3 regions of the Corynebacterium guangdongense genome follow, and region 2 is predicted to be linked to each of the others. Evidence: predicted binding sites of a transcription regulator. Region 2 holds the regulator's gene; each other region holds the start of a gene.

Region 1 (7,646 bases), 1.3 Mb from region 2:
ATTCAAGGGCGTGGAGTTCTCCACCATCATCCTGGTCATCGCCATGGTCGTGCTGGTCGTCGGCCTGTGGCAGTCCATGCGCCACGACCGCGCCAAGCGCAGCGCCCGCGAGGCCGGCACCCTGGACCAGTTCCGGGAGGGGTCCGTGCTGGCCACCACCCGATGGAACGGGCTGGCCGCCGCTCCCCTGGCGATCGCGGCGGCGCTGGTCGTGCTCTCCGCAGTGCTCTCCTTCACCAAGGCGACGATCGACCAGTACCCGGCGTACAGCGTCGGCCTGGGCAACCTGCGCTCGCTGGCGGGCAACACCTGCTCCCTGGCCAACGAGGCCATGATCGAAACCAACACCAACGACTCCTTCCTCACCCCGGTCGACCCGGACGTGGAGCTGGGCGAGTCGCTGGAGGCCGGTGAACTCCGGGGCTTCGATCCCCGGGGCATCCCCGACTACATCGCGCCGCGCACGCAGATCGACGGCACCACCGGCGCGATGGGCGGCACCGGCGAGGACGCCGGCACCGTCGCCGACGCCACCGCCGGCGACGCTGGCGCGACCACCGGCGAGGAGGCCGCCGCCACTGACTCCTCCAACGCCTCGGACTCCTCGGACGCCCCGGGCACCGGGACCGACGCCGAGGAGCAGGACACTGCGGACACCGCCGTGCGGGAGACCACCGGGACGGCGACCTCGGCCGACGTGTCGGGGGGCGTGCGCTCCGACTCCGAGGCCGGCGTCAACGGATCCACCTCCGAGCTGCCCTTCGATCTGGACTACACGAAGGTCCCCGTGCTCGGCTCCTGGACCCCCGACAGCCAGTTCGCCGCCGAGGTGGAGACCGCCTGGTTCGGCCTGCCCGAGGCCACCGAGGAGGCGCCGCTCATCGTCGTGTCCGTGGCCGGCAGGATCGCGCACCACGACCAGAACGGCGTCGCCCAGCCGGGGGAAAAGCTGTTGCTGGAGTACGGCAGGACGGAGGGGACGGACGTCGAAAAGCTCGGCGAGACCGAGATGATGGACATCGGCCCCGACCCGACCTGGCGCAACCTGCGTCTGCCCCTGGAGAACCTGCCGGCAGAAGCCGACGCGGTCCGCATCGTCGCCGAGGACACCTCCCTGGATCCGCAGGACTGGATCGCCTTCACCCCGCCGCGCGCGCCGGAGCTGGCGCCGCTGGGCACGACGGTCTCCATGGACACCCCGGCCCTGCTGGACTGGTCCGTCGCGCTGCAGTTCCCGTGCCAGCGCTCCTTCGACCACTGGGCGGGCGTCACGGAGATTCCGCAGTACCGCATCTCCCCGGATCACCCGGGCAAGGCCGCGCTCACCGGTTTCATGGACTTCCTGGGCGGCGGTTCGATGGCCACCGTCCAGGCCGTCAACACCGCGACCGAGATCCCGAGCTACACCCGGGACGACTGGCACCGCGACTGGGGCTCCGTCCAGTCCTACGAGTTGCGCACCAACTCCCAGGGCGTGGCGCCGGACCTGGCGCGCATCGACGAGGAGAACATCGTCCGTTCCGGCCTGTGGCATGAGTCGGACATGAAGATCCGCGAGATCGAAGGCTAGATGGCGCGGAAACCCCGCGCAGGAAAACGCCGCGTCGAGGGAGTCTGGCAGGTCGACTCCGGCACCGCGCGGGTGCTCGCGGATCCCGCCCGTGACGGCGCGTACGTTCTCGAGGTCAACGACGTGCCCAGCTCGCACGTGGTGCTCGGCGCGCCCCGGGTGCTGGAGTTCGAGTACATGCAGTGGATCGCCGCTCTGCTGCGGCCGCTGCCGCTCGCCGACGCCCACATCGTCCATCTCGGCGGCGCCGCCTGCTCCCTGGCACGTTGGGCGGCCGACGTGTGGCCCTCCTCGCGCAACACGGTCGTCGAGATCGACGGGGCACTGTCGAGGCTGGTCCGGGAGGTCTTCGATATTCCGGCGTCGGTGCGCTCCGTCGTCGGGGAGGCGCGGACCATCACGCACTCCTTGGCCGAAGGTTCCGTCGACGTCCTCATCCGCGACGTCTTCGCCGGCCCGGTCACCCCGCACCACCTGACCACGGTGGAGTATTTCCGGGCCTGCCGACGCGTGCTCGTCCCCGGCGGCCTCTACCTGGCCAACTGCGGGGACAGGGGGGACTGCCGACGGCCCGGGCGGAGCTGGCGGGTCTGACGGAAGTGTTCGCGCACGTCGCGGCCGTCGGCCCCGAGGAGATGCTGGGCGGGCGCGCCTACGGCAACATTCTTCTGCTGGCCTCGGATTCACCGCTGCCTACGCTGTCGGGGGTGCCGGTGCTCATGCGGGCGGCAGCCGCGCTTCCCCCCGGTAGGGCCCGGCGCGACGGCAACTGAGCCAGCGAGGTCAACGGCGTCTCCGTGGCCACGTAGGAGTGGTCGGCCCGGGCGAGTCGCCAGGCCCGGATGACCAGCCAGATGAACACCGCGTACATCACCACGGAGATGAGGACCACGCGCACGAGGGCCCAGGCCTCACCGCCGCCCAGGTAATTCCAGCCGAAGTGCAGCGCGAACGCGACGCCGAGCCAGCCGAGCGCAACGCCCGCCCGCCAGGGCAGGCTCCGCCCGGCGGTGAAGAGCGCCTGGCCCAGTCCCCAACCGGCGAAGGCGGTCCAGATGACGTGCATGAACGCCCCGGCCACCAGGCGCAGTCCCCAGGTCTGGAGCGCGCCGAGAAGGTCGGAATTCACGTGCAGCGTCGCCAGGGAGGCGCCGTAGAGGATGTTTTCGATGACTTCGAAGCCCAGGCCGACCAGCGCGCCGGTGGCGAGGCCGTGCCAGGGGCGGTTGAGGCGTCGAAAAGCGAGCAGGATGACGGCCACGCCGACGCCCTTGCCGATCTCCTCCGGGTACGCCCCGCCGAAGGAGGCGAGGGAGTCCTCCCAGTTCATGGCGATGGCCAGGTCGATCCAGGGCAGGCCTGCGATGCCGGCGGCCAGCATGCCGACGCTGGCTCCCCAGCTCAGGCTCGCGATCACCCACCAGCCGGTGACGCCCGGCGGCCAGAAGGGTGTCGCGCGCAGCAGCAGGACGGTCACCACGGTGTAGGCGATGCCCAGGACCACGCCGGCGGCGCCGCCGACCGGGGAGACGAGGAACGCGCCGATGAGGCTGGCCAGCATCGCCGGCAGCCCCAGGACGACGGCGATGATCAGCGTCCACGTCATAAGCCTGCTCACAGCTGCTCCACCTCCCGGAGACGTTCCAGCAGCTCGTCGACGCTCGCCGGGGGCAGCTGGCCGTCGCGGAACTCGAGCCTGGCGGCGACGGGCAGTCCCTGCCCGGTCATCGCCCGGAAGATCTCGTCGGAGATCGCCGGCACGTCGCCACTGCCGGAGGCGACGGCGAAGATCTGCTCACCCTCGTTCTCGCCGGTGCCCTGCACGGACATGCCGATGACGCCGTTGGCGGCGTCGACAAGCACGCGCGCCTCCCCCACGGTGGTGACCGCGGCGCGCGGGATGGGCGTGTACGCCAGGGCGCGGACCATGCGCCGCAGGTTCTGGTTGGGGTCCTGGGTGGTCGGCTGGGTGATGGTTTCCAGGGCCACGCCCCCACAGTCCCATCCGGCGCCGGTGGCAGCGAGCAGGTGGGCCTCGCAGGTCAGGTCCGTCTCGATCTCCCAGTCCCCCGTGCCGAGCACGACCGGCTCCCGCTCCGGCTCGACCGGGGGCACGAATAACCACACGATCGCCGGCAGCAGCAGCACCGCGAGAGTGACGCCGACCGTCGCCCACCAGACCCGGCCGGTGCGCGCGGGCTGCAGCTGATATGTCGCCATGGTTGACAGCCTAATCGCAGGTCGTGGGCGTGCGCCGTCTGCCGGCGGTCCCTGCACCTAAAGTGGGTGCCATGAACGATCTTTACTCCTATGTCAATGGCCCCTGGCTGCAGACTCACACGATTCCCGCCGACCGCGGCGTCGACGGGACTTTCCACAAGCTCCGCGACGACGCCGAGGCCGACGTCCACGCCATCGTCGAGGAGGACACCGGCCGCGCCGGCACGCTCTTCGCCTCTTTCATGGACGTCGAGGGCGTCAACGCCGCCGGTATCGGGGTCCTCGATCCGGATCTGGACCTGCTCGAGGTGTCCACCGCCGGGGAGTTCGCGGGCAACCTCGGTGAACTCGAGCGCCGGGGCGTCAGCGCGCCGGTCTCCTTCTGGGTGGAAAAGGACTCCGGGTCCGAGGACGCCGTAGCCTACCTGGTCCAATCCGGTCTCGGGCTACCCGACGAGGCCTACTACCGCGAGGACGCACACGCCGAGACACGCGTGGCCTACCAGGAGCACGTCGCAGCGATGCTGGAGTTCATCGATCCCGCCCGCCTCGGGGGTCTCTCCCCGGCCGCGGCCGCCGAGCGCATCATGGCCCTGGAGACCGAGCTCGCCGCCGGCCACTGGGACGTCGTCGCCGCCCGCGACGCCGTCAAAACCTACAATCCGACCGAGGTGTCGACCCTGCCCGGCGCGGTCCACACCCTCATCACCGCCGCCGGCGTCCCCGACGGCACCGCCGTCGTCATGATGCCGAGCTACGTCTCCCACCTCGCCGGCATGCTTGTCGACGCCCGCCTGCCCGACTGGAAGCTCTGGGGAGTCTGGCACGTGCTCCGCTCCCGCGCGGGAGTTCTACCAGAGGAGGTCGGCGAGAAAAACTTCGAGTTCTACGGCACCCGCCTGTCCGGCGCGACGGTCCAGCGGGACCGGTGGAAGCGCGGCGTCTCCCTGGTCGAGAGCCTGGTCGGCGAGGAGGTCGGCAAGATCTTCGTCCAGCGCCACTTCCCGCCCTCCTCCAAGGACGACATGCTCGAGCTGGTCAGTTACCTGACCCGCGCCTACGAGAAGCGCATCGCGGCCCTGCCCTGGATGACGGCGGAAACCAAGGAGCGCGCCCTGGAGAAGCTGGGCCGCTTCAAGGCCAAGATCGGCTACCCGGACACGTGGCGCTCCTACGAGGGCCTCACCTTCGGCGCGACCGGCGCCGACCTGCTGAGCAACGTCCGGGCGGGCAGCGCCTTCCTGCACGACTACGAGCTGGCCAAGATCGGCAAGCCCGCCGACCGCGACGAGTGGGTCACCACCCCGCAGACCGTCAACGCCTTCTACAACCCGGTCGTCAACGACATCACCTTCCCGGCCGCCATTCTGCGCTCCCCCTTCTACTCTCCGGAGGCCACCGCCGCCGAGAACTTCGGCGGCATCGGCGCCGTCATCGGCCACGAGATCGGCCACGGCTTCGACGACCAGGGCTCCCAGTACGACGGCCACGGCAACCTCAACTCCTGGTGGACCGACGAGGACCGCGCCGCCTTCACCGAGCTGACCGACCAGCTGGTCACCCAGTTCAACGGTCTCGTCCCGCGGGTGCTGCAGGACACCGAGACTGAGGGCGTCAACGGCAAGTTCACCCTCGGCGAGAACATCGGCGACCTGGGTGGCCTGGGCATCGCCGTGGTCGCCTACCAGATGTGGGTGGAAGAGCACGGCGAGGAGGAGCCAGGCGTGTTTGAGGCCGAGGGCGCCGATCCTGCGCTGACCAGCCGGGAGTTCACCGGCCTGCAGCGGCTCTTCCTCTCCTGGGCCCGTGTGTGGCGTACCGCCATCCGCCCGCAGATGCAGCAGCAGTACCTGGCGATTGACCCGCACTCCCCCGCCGAGTTCCGCTGCAACCAGATCGTCGCCAACATCGACGAGTTCTACGAGGCCTTCCCTGAATTCGACCCCTCGTCCACCATGTGGATTGAGCCGAAGGAGCGCGTGAACATCTGGTAGTTCCGGTACCGGAAACCCGCACAGCTGTGCGGGTTTCCGTGCTTTCGGGGCCGTGTCGGACCCCTGCGCTAACGTCACCCCCAGCGACCGAAAATATGTTCGATACACCGGGGGAATCGTGACATCAGCAACCGTTGACCAGGCGCACACCACTCTTCACCGCATCCGTTCCTACAGCGACGACGAGCTTGTCGACGCCCTCAGCACCTCCTTCCACCACTTCGAAATCCAGCGCGCCCACGTCCTGGCCATGCTCGGCGAGTTCGACGCACGCAGACTCTTCCGCTCGCGCGGTGCCCCCGATCCGGCCGCCTGGTTGGCCACCTTCGCCGGCCAGTCCACCCGGGCGGCCGAGGACTACCGCACCGTGGCCAGACGACTGCACCGGTGGACCGCGTTCCTCGAGCACTACCTCAACGGCGCCTTCACCTACTCAGTCGTTCGCCTGGCACTGCGCTACGTCACCGAGGAGAACCACGACGAGGTCCTCGGCATGGCCCTGACCATGAACCACCAGCAGCTGCGCGAGGCGCTCAGTGGCCGGCCCGACCAGGAGGACAACGAAGCGCGTGAGCATTTCTCCTACCGGATCGACGAGGACACCGGCTGGCTGAAGGGAAGCATCCGCCTCAATCCCGCCAACGCCGCGGTCTTCCTGGCAGCGATGAAGATCGCCGAGCTGGCGGGCCTCCGCGATCTGGGCGATCTTGACATCCCTACCGACGCCACCCCGCAGGAACTGCTCGAAATCCTCCAGCAGGCGCAGGCGACGGAGAACGCCGTCCCCATGGACGAGGAGGACGTGGACGAAGAAAAGAAGCCGCATGAAAGACACCTGCAACGGAGCGACCTCACGGGCCCGCTGAGCCAGGAGCGCTGGGCCGCCATCGAGCGCCGGGAACGTCAGGGTTCCGGGGAGTCGCCCGACCAGCAGGGATGCTGGGAGGACGACGGTGGGCCGGCCTCCGGGCAGACCGACCCACCACCGGAGGCCCGCTCCGCCCAGCCCGCCAGCCGCCTGGTCTCCCGCTTCGGCCCGCCGACCGCCCGGACCCGGTTGATGGCCCTGATGAACCTGGCCCAGATGGCCAGAACAGCGCCCCGTTCCGCCACCCGGGCACCCGGTGCCGAGATCCACCTGATCATCGGACCGGACGGCCAGCCACGCCTCTTCAACCACCTGGGCGCGGACGCGTCGGCACTGATAAGCATGATCTTCAACGGGACGTTGAAATACCACGTCCAGGACAGCAAAGGCGTCATTCTGAAGACCGGTTCACCTACACGGGTGATTCCCGCCTCCGTCGAGGACGCGGTCCTGGCCACCTGGGGCCACCAGTGCGGTACCCCAGGATGCTGCAACACCCGCTACCTCCAGCTCCACCACATTCGGGGTTTCGCGGAAGGCGGGCCGACGGAGGTCGCCAACCTCATGCCGTTGTGCAGCGGCTGCCACTCGCTGGTCAACGACGGGACGACCACCATCCACATTGACGAGCACGACGAGGCCCTGGTGCACTTCCGCTTTCCCGGCGGCCGCTCCTTCACCGCCCGCCGCCGCGGACTGCCCCTGCGCAACGCCCCCGCCGGCGGCGATTCACCCTACCGCGAGGGTCCCACCCCACATGGGGACGAGAAACTTCTCGAGGCCTGGACGCTCGACAACCTCAGCTTCGATGACATCGCCTGACCCGCACAGCTGTGCGGGTTCCGGGCCGGAAAGTCGGGAAGACAGAACGCCCCGGCGGGATACGCGCACCTCGCACGAACGCGGCTACTTCATCACCTGGTCCAACCAGGCGAATTCGGCGGCGATGACCTCAGTGCCCGCAGCGGTGACGCCAGTCAGGCGGAGCTTCGAG
Region 2 (7,646 bases):
GGTGGGCCGCGAGCTCTCCCGACTGCCGGTCGACCCCCGGATGGCCCGCATGCTCGTCGAGGCCAACCGTCTCGGTGTCCTGGACGACGTCACCGTCATTGTCGCGGCCATGACCATCCAGGACGTGCGTGAACGCCCCACCGAGGAAAAGGCGCAGGCTGATCAGAAGCACGCCCGCTTCAAGGACCAGAACTCCGATTTCCTGGCTTCGCTCAAACTATGGGACTACATCAACGAATCCCGCGACGACCTCTCCGGCAACCAGTTCCGCAAGCGCATGAAGTCGGAGTACCTCCACTACATGCGTATCCGCGAGTGGTACGACCTCGTTCGCCAGCTGCGCGACGTCTCCCGCCAGCTCGGCTGGTCCCGCCGGGAGGACGTCGCCACCCCGCGGGATCCGGACGGCATCCACCAGTCACTGCTGACGGGACTGCTGTCGAACATCGGAGCGCGGATCGGCAACTCCAAGGAGTTCCAGGGCGCCCGTGGCACCAAGTTCATGGTCTTTCCCGGGTCTGCGCTGGCCAAGAAGCCCCCGGAGTTCATCATGGCCGCGGAGCTGGTCGAGACCTCGCGCCTATGGGCACGCGACGTCGCCTCCATCGAGTCCGTCTGGGTCGAGCGCGCCGGCGGTGCCCTGCTCAAGCACACCTATTCCGAACCGGTGTGGTCCCGCAAACGCGGCGCGGCCATGGCCCACCAGAAGACCACCCTATACGGGGTGACCATCGTCGCCGACCGGCTGGTCCCCTACCACCGGGTCGACGCCGAGGCCGCGCGGGACATGTTCATCCGCCACGCGCTCATTGAGGGTGACTGGAACACCCACCACGAGTTCTACCGCCGCAACTCCGACCGTCTGGCCCACGCCGCCGAGTTCGAGGAGAAGGCCCGCCGACGCGGCCTGGTGGTTGACGAGGACACGCTCTTCGACTTCTACGACGCCAAGCTTCCGGACTCGGTGACCACCTCGCGTACCTTCGACCGGTGGTGGAAGACAAAGGGGACCGAGGACCCGGACTTCCTCGACTTCGATCCCGCCGCCCTGCTCAGTGACGATGCCGCCGCCATCACCGGGGAAGCCTTCCCGGACACGTGGCGGGCCGGAAGCCTGACCTTCGATCTCTCCTACCTCTTCGAACCGGGCCATCCCCGCGACGGCGTGAGCGTGCACGTGCCCGTTCCTCTGCTCGCCGGCGTGAGCACCGAGGGGTTCGACTGGCTGGTGCCTGGTCTGCGCGAGGAGCTGGTCACCGAGCTGATCAGATCCCTGCCCAAGCCGGTGCGCCGCACGGTCGTTCCGGCACCGGATTTCGCTGCCCGGGTGATGCCGTTGCTGCGCCCGCTGGAATCCCCCCTCATCGAGCAGGTCGCCGACGCGTTGCGTCACCTGGGGGGCCACGGCATCAACGCCATCGACTTCCAGCCCGCGAAGTTGCCGCCGCACCTGAAGATGACCTACGCGGCCGTGGACAAGCGCGGCAAGATCATTGACTCGGACAAAGATCTCGCCGTTCTCCAACAGCGCCAGGCCGGTGCGGTCCGGGCGTCGGTGAGCAAGCGGGCCCGCAACGTCGAGACGGATTCGGTCCCGACGTGGACGGGTGAGAATCTCGGTGACGTCCCGGAGGAGATCACCCAGACCATCGACGGCCACCAGGTGAAGGCCTACCCCGCGTTGGCCGCCACCAAGGACGGCGTGGAGGTCAAGGTTCTGCCCACGAAGGCCGCCGCTGACGCGTCCATGATGACGGCGACGCTGACGATGCTCATGCGCTCCATCACTGTCAACGCCAAGCAGATGGTCAAGGGACTCCCCCTGCAGCAACGCGTGGCCATCGACCATTACCCGCACGGCGGCCTCGACGGCCTGGTCGAGGACGCCCGAGTCGCGGCCATCCGCGACCTGATGATGAAGAACGGTGGCCCGGTCCGCTCCCCGGACAAGTTCGAGGAGCTGTGTGCCCGGGTCGCCCCCGGAGTCCCAGGAGAGGTGCGTCGGGTGGTCGTGGGGCTGGCCCCGGCGCTGGTGATCCACTCGAAGGTGGTCGCGGAACTGGACAAGTGGTCAGGTCCCGCCATCGACGACATGAACCGCCAACTGGACTTCATGCTTCCCAGGCAGGCGATCACCGTCCACGGGCTGATTCACCTGCAGCACCTCGGCCGATACCTTGACGCCATGCTCATTCGGCTCCAGGAGATGGGGCTGGATCCGGACAAGGACGCTGACCGGCAGGACGTGGTCGAATCGGTCAAGCGGTACCTCTCGACGAAGCTGAAGACGTTGCCGACACACAGGGCCAATTCCAAAGCCGTCCGCGACATCGGCTGGATGATTCAGGAACTGCGTGTCAGCCTGTTCGCACAACGTCTGGGCACCGCCCGGCCCATCTCGGCCCGCCGGATTGAAAAGGCGGTCGACAAACTCTAATCGTCGCGGTCGCGTCGGCGCATGAGCCGGATCTCCGACTCGAAGTCCTCCGCGCTGTCGAAGGACTTGTACACCGAGGCGAAGCGCAGGTAGGCCACCTCATCCAGTTCGCGCAGCGGATCGAGGATGGCCAGGCCGATCTGGTTCGCGTCGACCTGGGAGCTGCCGTGACCGCGCACGGTCTCCTCCACCTCCTGCGCGAGCTTTTTCAACGAGTCGTCGGACACGTCCCGCCCCTGGCACGCACGACGGACGCCTCGGATGAGTTTTTCCCGGCTGAAGGGCTCGGTCAGCCCGTTGCGCTTGACCACCAGGAGAATGGCCTTCTCCATGGTGGTGAATCGGCCGTGGCACGAGGTGCATTCCCGCCGACGACGGATTGTGGTGCCGGCGTCGATGACGCGGGAATCAATGACTCGGGACTGCTCATGGTGGCAGAACGGGCAATACACGTGGGGTCACCGTTTCAGAATGGTGGGCGGAAAAACTGCTGAAGGCCAAGTGTAGACCCGGCCCCGACCGGGACTGAAGCCGCCGCTGAGCGGCGCAGCACCCCGGCCTACTTGGCCACTTCGGCGGTCACGGTGGAGACGTAACCGGGCTCCAGGGCCGGTTCCGCCTCCGCCAGCAGGTGCAGTGAGCCGGCCACGAGAGTGAAACCCAGCGCCGCCCCGAGCAGGAAGGTTCGCCGGTTCTCCCGGCGAATGTCGCCGGCGCCCCGGAGAGCCCCGGCGGGAGATTCCCCTTCGGTGGCGGACAGTGGCCGGGGGCAGTTCGGTGTGAGTGTTCGAACGGGGGCGCCGACCTGTGCGCCGCACCGGCCCGGCGTCGGCTCCCAGACGGAAGCCGCAGGGACCACCCGGCTGATCGACGTGTTGTGGCGACGGTTGGTGCTGTTCAGAACGGAGGAATGGGTCATCGTCATGGTCCTGTCTGTGGGGGCGTTGAGGTGAAATCTACGAGGGCGGGCCGACACCGTTCGACCAAAACCGCTCACACGTTCGATACCGCTCGTGTGTTCGATTAAAGCATTCGTTCGAAAATTTGTCCACAGTTCCGCGATCCTGCTCGAACATGAGTGCAGTTTCGTGATAGGAAAGAGGGTGACGTCTGCTTGACCCGGCAGAACGCCCGACAAAACCAGGAGCATCCATGGCCGAGAAGAAGACGGCGAAGAAGAGCGGCAAGCAGAAGCCGGACGCCGCAACCCTAAGTGACCGGCAGCGACGGATTCTCGAGGTCATCCGTGACGCCATCGTGCTGCGCGGCTACCCGCCCAGCATCCGGGAGATCGGTGACGCCTGTGGCCTGCATTCGACCTCCTCGGTGGCCTACCAGCTCAAACAACTGGAGGAGAAGGGCTTCCTCAAGCGCGATCCCAACAAACCCCGCGCCGTAGACATTCGTCACCTGAATGAGAACGGGATGGGCCCGGCGGCGCCGGCATCGACCGGTCGGGCCGCCGCGCCGGCGAAGGCCGGATCCCCGGACGACACGGTCGGCACCACCTATGTTCCGGTCGTCGGCCAGATCGCGGCCGGCACGCCGATCCTCGCCGAACAGAACATCGACGAGTACTACCCGATGCCCGCCCACCTGGTGGGCGACGGAGAGCTGTACATGCTCCGGGTGGTCGGCGAATCCATGCGTGACGCCGGCATCCTGCCGGGCGACTGGGTCGTCGTCCGCTCGCAGAAGGTCGCCGAGAACGGCGACTTCGTCGCCGCGCTCCTCGACGGCGAGGCCACCGTCAAGGAGTTCCACAAGGATTCCTCCGGCGTCTGGCTGATGCCGCACAACGACGCCTTCTCCCCCATCCCCGGTGACGACGCCGAGATCATGGGCAAGGTCGTCTCTGTCATGCGCAAGCTCTGAGCGCCCTCCCCCCAGCGTGCCCGCCGGGCGCCGGGCGCGACCGGTCGGCGCCCGTGGTTTTCCCACCACCCCCGCTGGGGACCCGACTCGGCGAAAGTCCGAATGTTTGGGAATAATGGGGCCAGAATGTCCGAATGGTCATATGCCGGAAAGTCCGGGAGTGCGAACGGGAGGGGAAACCATGTACGCCGAGGAACGTCGTCGCCAGATTGCCTCGTTGACCGCGGTCGAGGGCCGGGTCAACGTCACCGAACTCGCCGAGAAGTTCGGTGTCACCGCCGAGACGATACGACGGGACCTTGCGGTACTCGACCGCGAAGGCATCGTGCACCGGGTTCATGGTGGCGCAGTGGCCAGCCAAAGTTTCCAAACCACGGAGTTCACGCTCGATGACCGCTTCCGTTCCGCCCCTTCGGCGAAACTGGCCATCGCCCGCGCCGCGGTCGAGCACCTCCCCCCGGCGGGCGGGTCCGTGTTCCTCGACGCCGGCACCACCATCAACGCCCTGGCCGATCTGATGGCGGAGAACCCGGCGGCCGACCAGTGGTCGGTGGTCACCAACAGCCTCCCCATCGCGCTGAGCCTGTCAGCCCGGGATCTCGACTCCGTGCAGCTGCTGGGCGGCCAAGTCCGCTCCATCACCCAGGCCGTGGTCGGTGACACCGCCCTGCGCACGTTGGCGCTCATGCGCGCGGACGTCGCGTTCATGGGAACCAACGCCCTGACCCTGGACCACGGCCTGTCGACGGCGGATTCACAGGAGGCCGCGGTCAAGGCCGCGATGGTGACCAACGCCCATAAGGTCGTCGTGCTCTGCGACGCGACCAAACTCGGTAACGACTATCTCGTCAGTTTCGCCGCCATCGACCAGATCGACGTCATAATCACGGACTCGGCGGCCCCGGAGCCCTTCATCGAGGCACTGCGTGAACGGGAGATCGACGTCATCATCGCCGACGCCGAGTAAGCCTGTCCCCCGGTTCCGGATGCCGGGGATCGTGAGCGTAGTCGGTAACATCATTCCCAGACATCCGGTTGGTGCCAGGCTTTCCCGGCCGCACGCCGGGGCCGGGAGGGAGACCGCCGCACCATGATCACCACTTTGACGCCCAATCCGAGCATCGACCAGACGATGGCGCTCAGCGAGGAACTTCACCGCGGGCGGGTGCACCGGCCCCACGAGGTGACGCGTACCGCAGGCGGCAAGGGCATCAACGTCACCCGCGCCATCGCCCTGGCAGGGCGTTCTTCCGTGGCGGTCTTCCCTGCTCCGGCCAACGATCCCTTCATCGCCCTCGCACTGGAGTCAGGCTTCCGTTTCCACAACGTCGACGTCCACGACCTGGTCCGGATCTGCATGACGGTGACCGAACCGGACGGAACCACCACCAAGTTCAATGGCCCGGGCGCGCGTCTGTCGGCGAATGAGGCGGATCTCCTCGTCCAGGATTTCCTCATCTCCTCCTACAACGCCTCCTCCGTCGTCCTGGCGGGTTCGCTGCCGCCCGGCCTGGACATGGACTGGTACAGCACGGTGATCGAGCAGGTGCGTGCGCAGCGTCCGGAGATCTTCATCGCCGTCGACACCTCGGGGGAGGCACTGTGGGAGACCGTCCACGGTTCCGCCACGGGCACGCCCGACCTGATCAAGCCCAACTCCGCAGAGCTCGCGACCCTGGTCGGCTCCGACTGGAGCGGCGACGACATGGAGGCCGCGGCCGCCGAGGGTGATTTCGCCCCCGTTGTCGCCGCCACCGCCGCCCTGCGCGATCAGGGCATCTCCCAGGTACTGGTCACCCTGGGCGGGGCAGGGGCGTTGCTGGCCACCGAGGAGGGATCCTGGCACGCCAGTCTGAGCGAGCCGGTCACGGTGGTTTCCACGGTGGGGGCGGGCGACGCCGCCTTGGCCGGCTATCTCATGGCCCTGCACTCCCGCCGGTCTCTGCCGGTGGCCCTGGCCCAGTCAGTCGCCTACGGGACCGCGGCCATTTCGCTGCCGGGCACACAGATGCCCACGCCCCAGCATGCCGACGCCCGGCTGATCAACGTCGTCCCCGTCACAGTCTGACGCTGCCCCCTCACCGTGCTTTACACTGTGATGGCATCACGCTTCCGAACGGAAAGGGACACTGAGCATGGCCAGCAGGATTGTCAGGGTGGGATCCACCGTCGGCCTGCACGCCCGCCCTGCCGCAGCAATCGCGGACGTGGCGCTGACCTTCAACGAGGAGATCATGCTCCATCTCGTGGGCGAGGATGACGAGGGCGCCGACGCCAGCTCCTCGTTGATGATCATGGCGCTCGGTGCCCAGCAGGGAGACCGGGTCGAGGTCAGGTCCACCAATCCGAAGGCGGTCGACGCGATCGCTGATCTCGTCGCCGCCAATCTGGATCACGGTCGACGCGACGCGACCTTGTGACGGCCCCGCGGGGCAGCGTGCCTCACGCCTTCGCCCAGTGGAGGTCCACAGTCATCCGGTCGCTGTCCGGGTCGATGGAGACGTACTCCTCCCAGGCGATCGCACCCCGCCCATTCCCGGCCTTCCTCGCATGCGCGGCTAGGACGTCCCAGGCGAGGGCGAGGCCATCACCGCTGCCCCGGTGACGAAGGCGCCACGTGCGCAGGTCGCCGTGGCGAACGACCTTGAAGGGGCTGGCGTCGGCAAGCTGGTCCTGGAGTAGTCGCACGGTGTCCAGGCGCACGGGGAAGCCGCCGGCGAGGTCGACGGTGTCGCCGAGCGGGCTGAAATAGTAGCAGCGCGCCGGCCCGGCGGGCCGTACCTGCGCGGTTTTCAGCACCTCGTGGGCGTGGCCGTAGACGCTGTCGAAGTAGGACTGCATCTGGACGGTGGGTATTTCCCTCCGGTCGACAAGGGCGGCGTGGGCAGGGACAAACTGGGTAGTAATATCAGCCATACCCATACGATAACTAAGTTCGATTAATTATCACATCGCGTGTCGGATAGAAGCGGCCTTCGCCGACGGTGCGGTAAAGCTTCATCATGATCGGGTAGCCGACGAGGATGCCAATCGAGCCCCAGGCGATGCCCTCCAGCGGGACGCCGGCGACGGTGATCGACAAGTTGCCGATGCCGGCGATGAGGGCAACGGCCGCGGCGGCGAGGTTGACCGGGTGGGTGAAGTCCACCCGGCTGTCCATCCAGATGCGCACCCCGAGCAGACCGATCATGCCGTAGAGCATGATGGTGGCTCCGCCGAGGACGCCGGCCGGGATGGTGAAGATGAGGGCGCCGAACTTGGGAACGAAGGCGAGGAGGACGGCGAATATCGCGGCGATCCAGTAGGCCGCGGTCGAGTAGACGCGGGTTGCGGC
Region 3 (7,646 bases), 260 kb from region 2:
TGACCGCGTAGAGCAGTTCAACGAGGCGGGCGGAAGTGGTGAAGGGCTCCTTCTCCCGCTCACGGAGCACGGCGGAGGCGATCTTGCCGGCGAAGCGTTCGTCGCCGTATTTCTTGAGGATGCGCGCCAGGTCGCCGTGGGAGTAGGTGTTGAGGATGTCCGCCGCCGTCAGGCCGTCCTCCGGGTTCATCCGCATGTCAAGCGGGGCATCCGTGCGGTAGGCGAAGCCGCGCTCGACCTGGTCCAGCTGCATGGAGGAGACGCCGAGGTCGAAGAACCCTCCGGCCAGCCCGTGCGTACGGGCCAGGTCGAAGGCCGGGCCACGTCCCTCGCCGACGGCATCGGCCACCGCGTCGAAGCGGGCCGCGACGGGAGCGAAGCGCTCACCGAAGCGGGCGAGGCGCTCGAAGGCGTCCGTGAGCGCGTTCGGATCGCGGTCGATGCCGATGACGGAGACGGAGGGGAAACGCTCCAGGAAGTACTCGGTGTGGCCGCCGGCGCCGAGGGTGCCGTCGACGATGACCGCCGAACCTGTCGCGGCGGTGAGCTTGTCGACGCCCGGGGCCAGCAGATCTCCCATGCGATCGCGCATGACGGGGACATGGCCGTGGTTAGCGGCGATATCGTAGCGATGCTCGTTGGTGTCCATGTGCCGCCCGCCCCCTCGTGGTTGTCCGACTTGGCCTGTCATTCACTTGTTCCCGGTGAGTTGGCCCTGCGGCAATCCCTTCTGCCCGATGCGCCGGGGTGCGCATAGGGCCCTGCCCGGGGCGACTTATCTGATGTCGGGGAAGTACACCAGAGCAGTCAAGCCCCGGACAGAGTCCTAGCACGCACTCCGTCGTGGACCAGCCGCTAGAGCAGGCCCGCCAGGATGTCATCCGCGTCTCCCGCCGAATAGGCGGATTCCGTGGTTTCCTGGTACTCGGCCCAGGAAGCGGCATCCCAGATTTCGAGGAAATCCACCGAACCGATGACCACACACTCCTTCGTCAGCCCCGCATACTCGCGGTGAGCGGCAGACAGCGTAATGCGACCGTTGCCGTCGGGACGTTGCTCGTCGGCGCTGGCCGCCAGGTTGCGGATGAACGCACGAGCCTGAGGGTTGGTGCGGGAGACCTGCGCGGCCTTGCGGGCACGCTGGACAAACTCCTCCCGAGGGTAGACCGCTAAAGAGTGGTCCTGCCCTTTTGTCACCATGAGCCCTCCGGCCAGTTCATCCCTGAACTTCGCTGGAAGTGTCAGTCGACCCTTGTCGTCGAGCTTCGGGGTGTAGGTGCCGAGGAACACGGGGTCCCTCCTTACCTTTCCTACGCTCGCCTGGGCTCGTCTGTTCGGTGTCTTTATCTCTTTGTTCTGTTGTCAGTAGTCCACTCCGGCAGAGCCGCGGGGAGCCTACACAGTCCCCGATGTTCTTCCATCCTGTACCACTGCGCCCCACTTTAACCCACTTTGTCCCACTTGCACCACTCCAATGGACCGCAATTATCTCGTGTCACTCAGTTGACGCAGGTCACTGGCGCGAAACTGCGGCGACACGCGTGGGGCACCCGCCCCGAAGTCTCCCCACATCCGCCCCCTTACCCCCATCAGAACCTTCAGCCACACATCGCCGGGACCCAATCCCCTCCCCCTCGAGGAGGTTAAAGAAGAGGTTTAACCTGGTAATTTGCTGCGCAACCACCCGCGAATCTGTTCAGATTCTGGGATTTGTGGGTGAAAGTGGGGCGCCCTGGTGGGGCAAAGTGGGCGCACGCGCATTCCGGACGCCTGCCGCACCCGAGCCGGGCGCCAGGCTCCGTCAGAAGACCAGCCGGGGCGGCCCGTAAGGTTCAGTCACCCCGGGCCCGGCCCGCCTGAGACGGCATGGAAAAGCACCGGACCCCGCACGATGGGGCGTGCGGGGTCCGGGTGCGCGAAGAGTCAGCCAGGGAGGGGGCAGGGACTACTGCTGCCCCTCCTCAAAGCGACGGCGGAAATTGTCCTCGATACGGGAGGAGCGGTTGCCCTCCTGCGACTGCGGCTGCCGCCCACCCAGGCGAAGACCGCCCGCGGAGACCCCGGACCGGGGCGTGCGCAGCATCCAGATGCCCGCCCCGAACATCACCAGAAATCCGATCACGCTGAGGGCGATGAACCAGAAGCTGACCTGCGCGAGCGCAACGCCCGCGATCAGCAGAAGAAGGCCGACGACTCCGATGGCGATGCCGCGCAGAGTGAAACCGCCTCCTCCGAGGGCGGGACCGTCGTGACCGACCGAGGATCCGAACTTGGGATCGTCTGCCAGCAGCGAACGCTCAATCTCGCGCAGTGCCTGCTGTTCCTGCTCCGAAAGCGACACGTTATCCTCCAGAATCTCGTGGGCTGTGGTGGGGACGTCCGACCTGTCGCGTGATGTATGGGCGATGATTTTCCGTCTCTTTACTACTCAACGACCAGCCTATCCGCTTTGTTCCCGCTTAGGCCAATGCTTTTCTCACCAGGCTTTCCGCCTTCTCCGCACCCGTGCCGGAGCGGCCGCGGACATCCGTATCAGGCGGCGGTCTGGTGCCAGCCGGCCTCCGTCTCCGCCGAGAGGAGGAAATCCTCGGCCAGCCGAAGGAACTCGGCGACGAACCCCGCATCCGGATCCGGGTCGATTCCGGAAATGATGCGCGAACGTGCCGTGGAGTAGTTCGCGAACTGGGCCGCCCGGACGCTACCGTCATCATCGACGAGGGCGAGCTTGTCCCAGGCGCTGGCCGGCAGACGCCTGCGCTTGGCGATTTTCGCGGAAGCCGCTATCCGGGCGCCGGCGGTGCGCAGGGCCGCCTGGTAGGCGGATTCCAACGCCAGCCCGGTGTCGCCGGAAGTCAGGTGGCCGCGGGCCGTGTCAAGCAGAGCCCGGGCGCTGAAGAGAAAGCGGTCGCGCTTGGCCTGTCCTGCCGCTCCTCGAGTGGTGGCGGAGATGATCTCGATGTCGGCCATGGCGTCCTCCCCCTTATCTCGTCTGCCCGGCGGCACTGCTTGTTCCAATGCCTGTCAAGCTACGCCCCAGGGGCGACACCACATGCACCCAATTCGAACGTATATTCGAGAACATCGCTCGGAGAGTGCCCCCGGCCCGTGCACCTGCCCCGCGAGCGTGGTTCGATGAAAGACGTGAACGTCAGCATTCGCCGCCTCTCCCCCAGTGAGTTCGCTCTCCTCGCCCCGCGCCTGGTCGACATCTACATCAGCGCCATGGGCTACGACCCGGCCGTTCATGGACAGCGGTTGCGGGCCTGGCGCCACGACCTGATTCGCCCCGGTTTCACGGGCATCATCGCCACCACTCCCAACGAGGTGATCGGCGTCGCCTACGGTTTCCTGGGCACCCGCGAGACCTGGTGGGATCGACAGGTCCGCCGGGGAGTCTCAGTGGCGAGCTCCACTAATGAGGCCGACGAGCTGATGCGGGATTATTTCGAGGTCGCCGAGATCCACGTCTCTCCCGCCGCCCAGGGCATGGGCATCGGCAGGAAGCTGCTGACGGAACTGTTGTGGAACATCCCGGCGCGCACTGCGCTCCTGTCCACCCCGGAGGTCGACAATGAGGCCAACAACGCCTTCGGCCTCTACCGCTCCATGGGTTTCACCGACGTCCTGCGCCATTTCTACTTCGACGGCGACGACCGCCGCTTCGCCGTGCTCGGCCGCCCTCTCCCCCTGGAATTCCCGACCGCCGGGTGAGGGGGCGCGTCGGCTCGCTGGGTAGGCTGGTGCTCGATCTCAATCGCCGACCCAAGGAGACGTTGACCTGTGAGCATCCCCGATGCCTCCACCCTGGCCCTGGACGCGGTCCCCGAGGCGGTCCACGCCGTGCTCCAGGAGTTTTTCACGCAGCGCCGTGACTCCGTGGCAGCTATCGGTGAGCCGGTCACAGAAGCCGTCGGCCACCTCGAATCCTTCGTGTTGGGCGGCGGCAAGCGCATCCGCCCGGTCTACGCCTGGGCCGGCTTCATCGGAGCCGGCGGCCTGGCGGGCACCGAGGATCCCCAGGCGGTGCTGCGGGCGGTGTCCTCCCTGGAGTTCATCCAGGCCTGCGCACTCGTCCACGACGACATCATCGACTCCTCCGACACCCGTCGCGGCAATCCCACGGTCCACCGCGCCGTAGAGGCCCGGCACGGACGCCAGGGCTGGCTGGGCGATTCCTCCCACTTCGGCGAGTCGGTGGCCGTCCTGGTCGGGGATCTCGCCCTGATCTGGGCGGAGGATACGCTGCAGGACGCCGGGCTGTCCGCGGCGGCACTCTCCCGCACCCGCGAACCGTGGCGGGGCATGCGCACCGAGGTCATCGGTGGCCAGCTCCTCGACATCTACCTGGAGTCCTCGGGCAACGAGAACGTCGCCCAGGCGAACGCCGTCAACCGCTACAAGACGGCGGCCTACACCATCGAGCGCCCGCTGCACCTGGGCGCCGCCATCGCCGGCGCCGACGAGCACCTCATCCAGGCGTTCCGGGGCTACGGCCGCGACATCGGCGTCGCCTTCCAGCTGCGCGACGACATGCTCGATCTTTTCGGTGACGAGGCCGCCACGGGCAAGGCCCTCGGCGGCGATCTCGTGGAGGGCAAGCGCACTGTTCTCCTGGCCGAGGCCCTCACCCGGGCGGACAAAGACAACCCGAAGGCCGCCGAGAAGCTGCGGGCGGGCGTCGGGGCCGTCCAGTCGCCCGAGGAGATAAGGGAACTGATCGAGCTCATCGCCGCCACCGGTGCACCGGAGGCCGTCGAAGAGCAGATCTCGCGGCTGACCCGCTCCGGGCTCGCCCACCTGGACGCGGCGGGCGTCGACGCCGACGTCACCTCCACGCTGCGTGATCTCGCCGTCCGTGCGACCGCACGACGGGCGTAGGTGCAGGCAGTGGTCGACGAGTTCTTCGCCCGCCTGCCACGCCCCCTGTGGCTGGGGCTGACCGGCACGATCCTCATCTCGCTGGGCTCTTTCGGGGCCGGCGCCACCCGTAACCGCGGTGGCGCCCTGGAGGCGCTGAACCTGGAGTTTCTCGCGTGGGGCCACGGCGGCGGACTGTCCTCCACGGTCCTGTGGGTCGGCATCGTGCTGCTGCTCCTGGGCTGGGTGGGCCTGGGCAGGGATACGGTGGTCGACCGGGCCCCCGCGGATCCGCTGCGCTCGGTGCTCAGGCATACGCTCGTGTGGTTGATCCCGCTGCTCGCCGCGGCGCCCATCCTTTCGCGCGACGTGTACTCCTACCTCATGCAGGGGGCGATGACCCGCGACGGTTTCGACGCCTACAGCGAGGGCGCGGCCGTCAACCCCGGGCCGTTCCTGCTCGAGGTCTCCCACGACTGGCGCAACACCACCACTCCTTATGGACCCCTCCACCTGTGGCTGGGCGAGGGGGTGACGACGCTGGTCGGCGACAACGTCGCGACGGGCATCATCGCCTACAAGGTCGTCTCCGTCCTCGGCTACCTGGCGATCGCGTGGGCGGTTCCGCGCATCGCCGAGCGCCTGGGGCGGGATCCCGTGCTGGCGACCTGGCTGGGCGTGACCAACCCGGTGATGATGCTGCACCTGGTCGGCGGCATGCACAACGAGTCGATCATGGTCGGCCTCGTGTGCCTGGGCCTGGTGGCCTGCCTCGACCGCCGCTTCATCCTGGGCACGGTGCTCATCGCGGTCGCTGTGGCCCTCAAAGCCACCGCCGCGATCGCGCTGCCGTTCGTCGTCTGGATGGCGATGAACCACTACGCGGGAAAGGCGGCACCCCTCGGGCGCCGAGTTCTCGCTTTCCTCGTGTCCGGCGTCGTCGGGGTGGCCCTGACCCTGGGAACCGTGGGGCTGATCACCTGGGTATCCGGCTCCTCCTGGGGCTGGCTGGCGGAAATCTCCGGAAACTCGAAGGTCATCAACCCGCTGGCCGGGCCGACGCTGGCCACCGAGACCGTCCTGCCGTTCATCCAGCTGTTTGTCCCGGATTTCGACTACAACGTCGTACTCGGACTGACCCGGACGATCGGCTCGGTGCTCATGCTCGCCGGCCTGGTCGTGACATGGTGGCTGTTCCGCCAGGACGACCGCCGCGCCATCCAGGGCATCGTCGTCGCCTACATGGTCGCGTTCGTCTTCAACTCGGTGACCCTGCCCTGGTACTACGCCTCGGTGATCGCGCTGGTCGGCACGTTCCACACCAACCGGACACTGACCCAGTGGGCGACGGGCGCCTCGTTGTTCCTGGCGATGGCTTTCGCCGGCTCCGGCAACCACCAGCTCTACAACACCAACTGGGTTATCGGCACGGCGGCCGCCGCGTGGGTGTTCACTGCCTGGCTCTTCCCCCTGCGCAACCCCGGCATCGTCTCACCCGGGGTGGGTCAGCCGACGAAGGTTACAGCGCCATCGACTGTGCGCGACGAATGACCTCGCGCGCGCCGTGGCCGTGCAGGGCGTCGATCGGACGGCCGGGCAGCGTCTCATCCGGCGTGAAGAGGTAGAGGAGGATCTCCTCGTCGGTGTAGCCGCCGTCGGCGAGCACCGTGATCGCCCCGGCGACGAATTTCGAGGGGGAATCGAGATCACGCACCAGCGCGGCGGGGATCAGGCGGGACGCGCCCTGCTTGACGGCAACCAGCTTGTGCAGGTTGAGGTAGTCGCCGATCTTGGTGCGGGGCACACTGAACTGCTCCCCCACCTCGGCAAGCGTCATCAGGTGCTCGTCGGCGAGCAGGTCGTTGAGGGTCTGGATGGTGTTGGCGTTCTCACTCACGAACTCCAGTTTAAGGGGTCGACCCCCGGATCGGGCCACCCGTCCGCCCGTGGCGGCTCCCCGTGTTCGATTCCACCCGTGACCGACGTATCAGCCATACTGGTGCGCATGACTCAGCTGGCTGTAGGAGACGTACTGGAAGGCCGCTACCGTGTCGATCACCCGATCGCCCGGGGCGGGATGTCCACCGTGTACCGCTGCGTCGACCTTCGGCTCGGGCGCACCGTCGCCGCCAAGGTGATGGACTCCCGCTTCGTCGGGGATCCGGCCTCCCGCGACCGTTTCCGCCGGGAAGCCAGGGCGATGGGTCTGCTGCCCAACCATCCCAACCTGGTCAACGTCTACGACTTCTCCGCCGAGGACGACGAGATCGTCTACCTGATCATGGAGCTGGTCACCGGCGGCACGCTGCGGGAACTGCTCGCCGAGCGTGGCCCCATGCCCCCGCACGCGGCCGCCAGCGTCATGCGCGCCGTGCTCACCGGCCTGTCCGTCGCCCACGGCAAACGCATGGTCCACCGCGACGTCAAGCCGGACAACATCCTGATCAACGGTGATCACCGGGTCAAAATCGCCGACTTCGGGCTGGTGCGCGCGGCGTCCGGCGGGACCGCGACGTCCGACAGCATCATCGGCACCGTCGCCTACCTCTCCCCCGAGCAGGTCAGCGGCGAGGACATCACGCCGGCCTCTGACGTGTACTCGGCGGGCATCGTCCTGTTCGAGCTTCTCACCGGACGTACGCCCTTCAGCGGGGAGAACGACTACGCGCACGCTTTCGCGCGCCTGAACCAGGACGTGCCCGCCCCCAGTTCCCTTATCGAGGGTGTGCCGGATCTTTTCGACGAGCTGGTCGCCACCGCAACGATGCGTGATCCCGCCGAGCGGTTCA

What was found. The regulator LexA, encoded in region 2, represses DNA repair genes until DNA is damaged. The targets are predictions, from matches to a motif close to CGAACANNTGTTCG.
Region 1: a site for LexA is predicted at 5,873-5,886, ahead of CGUA_RS00695 (HNH endonuclease signature motif containing protein). Genes of this name have one in related genera too.
Region 3: a site for LexA is predicted at 3,062-3,075, ahead of CGUA_RS08790 (SAV_6107 family HEPN domain-containing protein). Genes of this name have one in related genera too.

What each region holds. Positions count from the first base shown of each region.
Region 1 is NZ_CP047654.1:135,715-143,360, reverse strand. Features, by position in the region: gene CGUA_RS00720 (arabinosyltransferase domain-containing protein) at 1-1,570, shown strand, start outside; gene CGUA_RS00715 (spermidine synthase) at 1,571-2,164, shown strand; gene CGUA_RS00710 (PrsW family intramembrane metalloprotease) at 2,223-3,188, opposite strand; gene CGUA_RS00705 (hypothetical protein) at 3,185-3,790, opposite strand; gene CGUA_RS00700 (M13 family metallopeptidase) at 3,862-5,784, shown strand; gene CGUA_RS00695 (HNH endonuclease signature motif containing protein) at 5,903-7,474, shown strand; gene CGUA_RS00690 (CG0192 family protein) at 7,559-7,646, opposite strand, start outside.
Region 2 is NZ_CP047654.1:1,596,239-1,603,884, forward strand. Features, by position in the region: gene hrpA (ATP-dependent RNA helicase HrpA) at 1-2,437, shown strand, start outside; gene nrdR (transcriptional regulator NrdR) at 2,434-2,889, opposite strand; gene CGUA_RS07590 (hypothetical protein) at 2,997-3,362, opposite strand; gene lexA (transcriptional repressor LexA) at 3,590-4,312, shown strand; gene sugR (transcriptional regulator SugR) at 4,494-5,279, shown strand; gene CGUA_RS07605 (1-phosphofructokinase family hexose kinase) at 5,403-6,380, shown strand; gene CGUA_RS07610 (HPr family phosphocarrier protein) at 6,448-6,732, shown strand; gene CGUA_RS07615 (GyrI-like domain-containing protein) at 6,755-7,228, opposite strand; gene CGUA_RS07620 (uracil-xanthine permease family protein) at 7,242-7,646, opposite strand, start outside.
Region 3 is NZ_CP047654.1:1,860,712-1,868,357, forward strand. Features, by position in the region: gene rsmH (16S rRNA (cytosine(1402)-N(4))-methyltransferase RsmH) at 1-649, opposite strand, end outside; gene mraZ (division/cell wall cluster transcriptional repressor MraZ) at 856-1,290, opposite strand; gene CGUA_RS08785 (DUF3040 domain-containing protein) at 1,946-2,341, opposite strand; gene CGUA_RS08790 (SAV_6107 family HEPN domain-containing protein) at 2,533-2,967, opposite strand; gene CGUA_RS08795 (GNAT family N-acetyltransferase) at 3,142-3,711, shown strand; gene CGUA_RS08800 (polyprenyl synthetase family protein) at 3,781-4,878, shown strand; gene CGUA_RS08805 (alpha-(1->6)-mannopyranosyltransferase A) at 4,888-6,408, shown strand; gene CGUA_RS08810 (Rv2175c family DNA-binding protein) at 6,377-6,754, opposite strand; gene pknB (Stk1 family PASTA domain-containing Ser/Thr kinase) at 6,863-7,646, shown strand, end outside.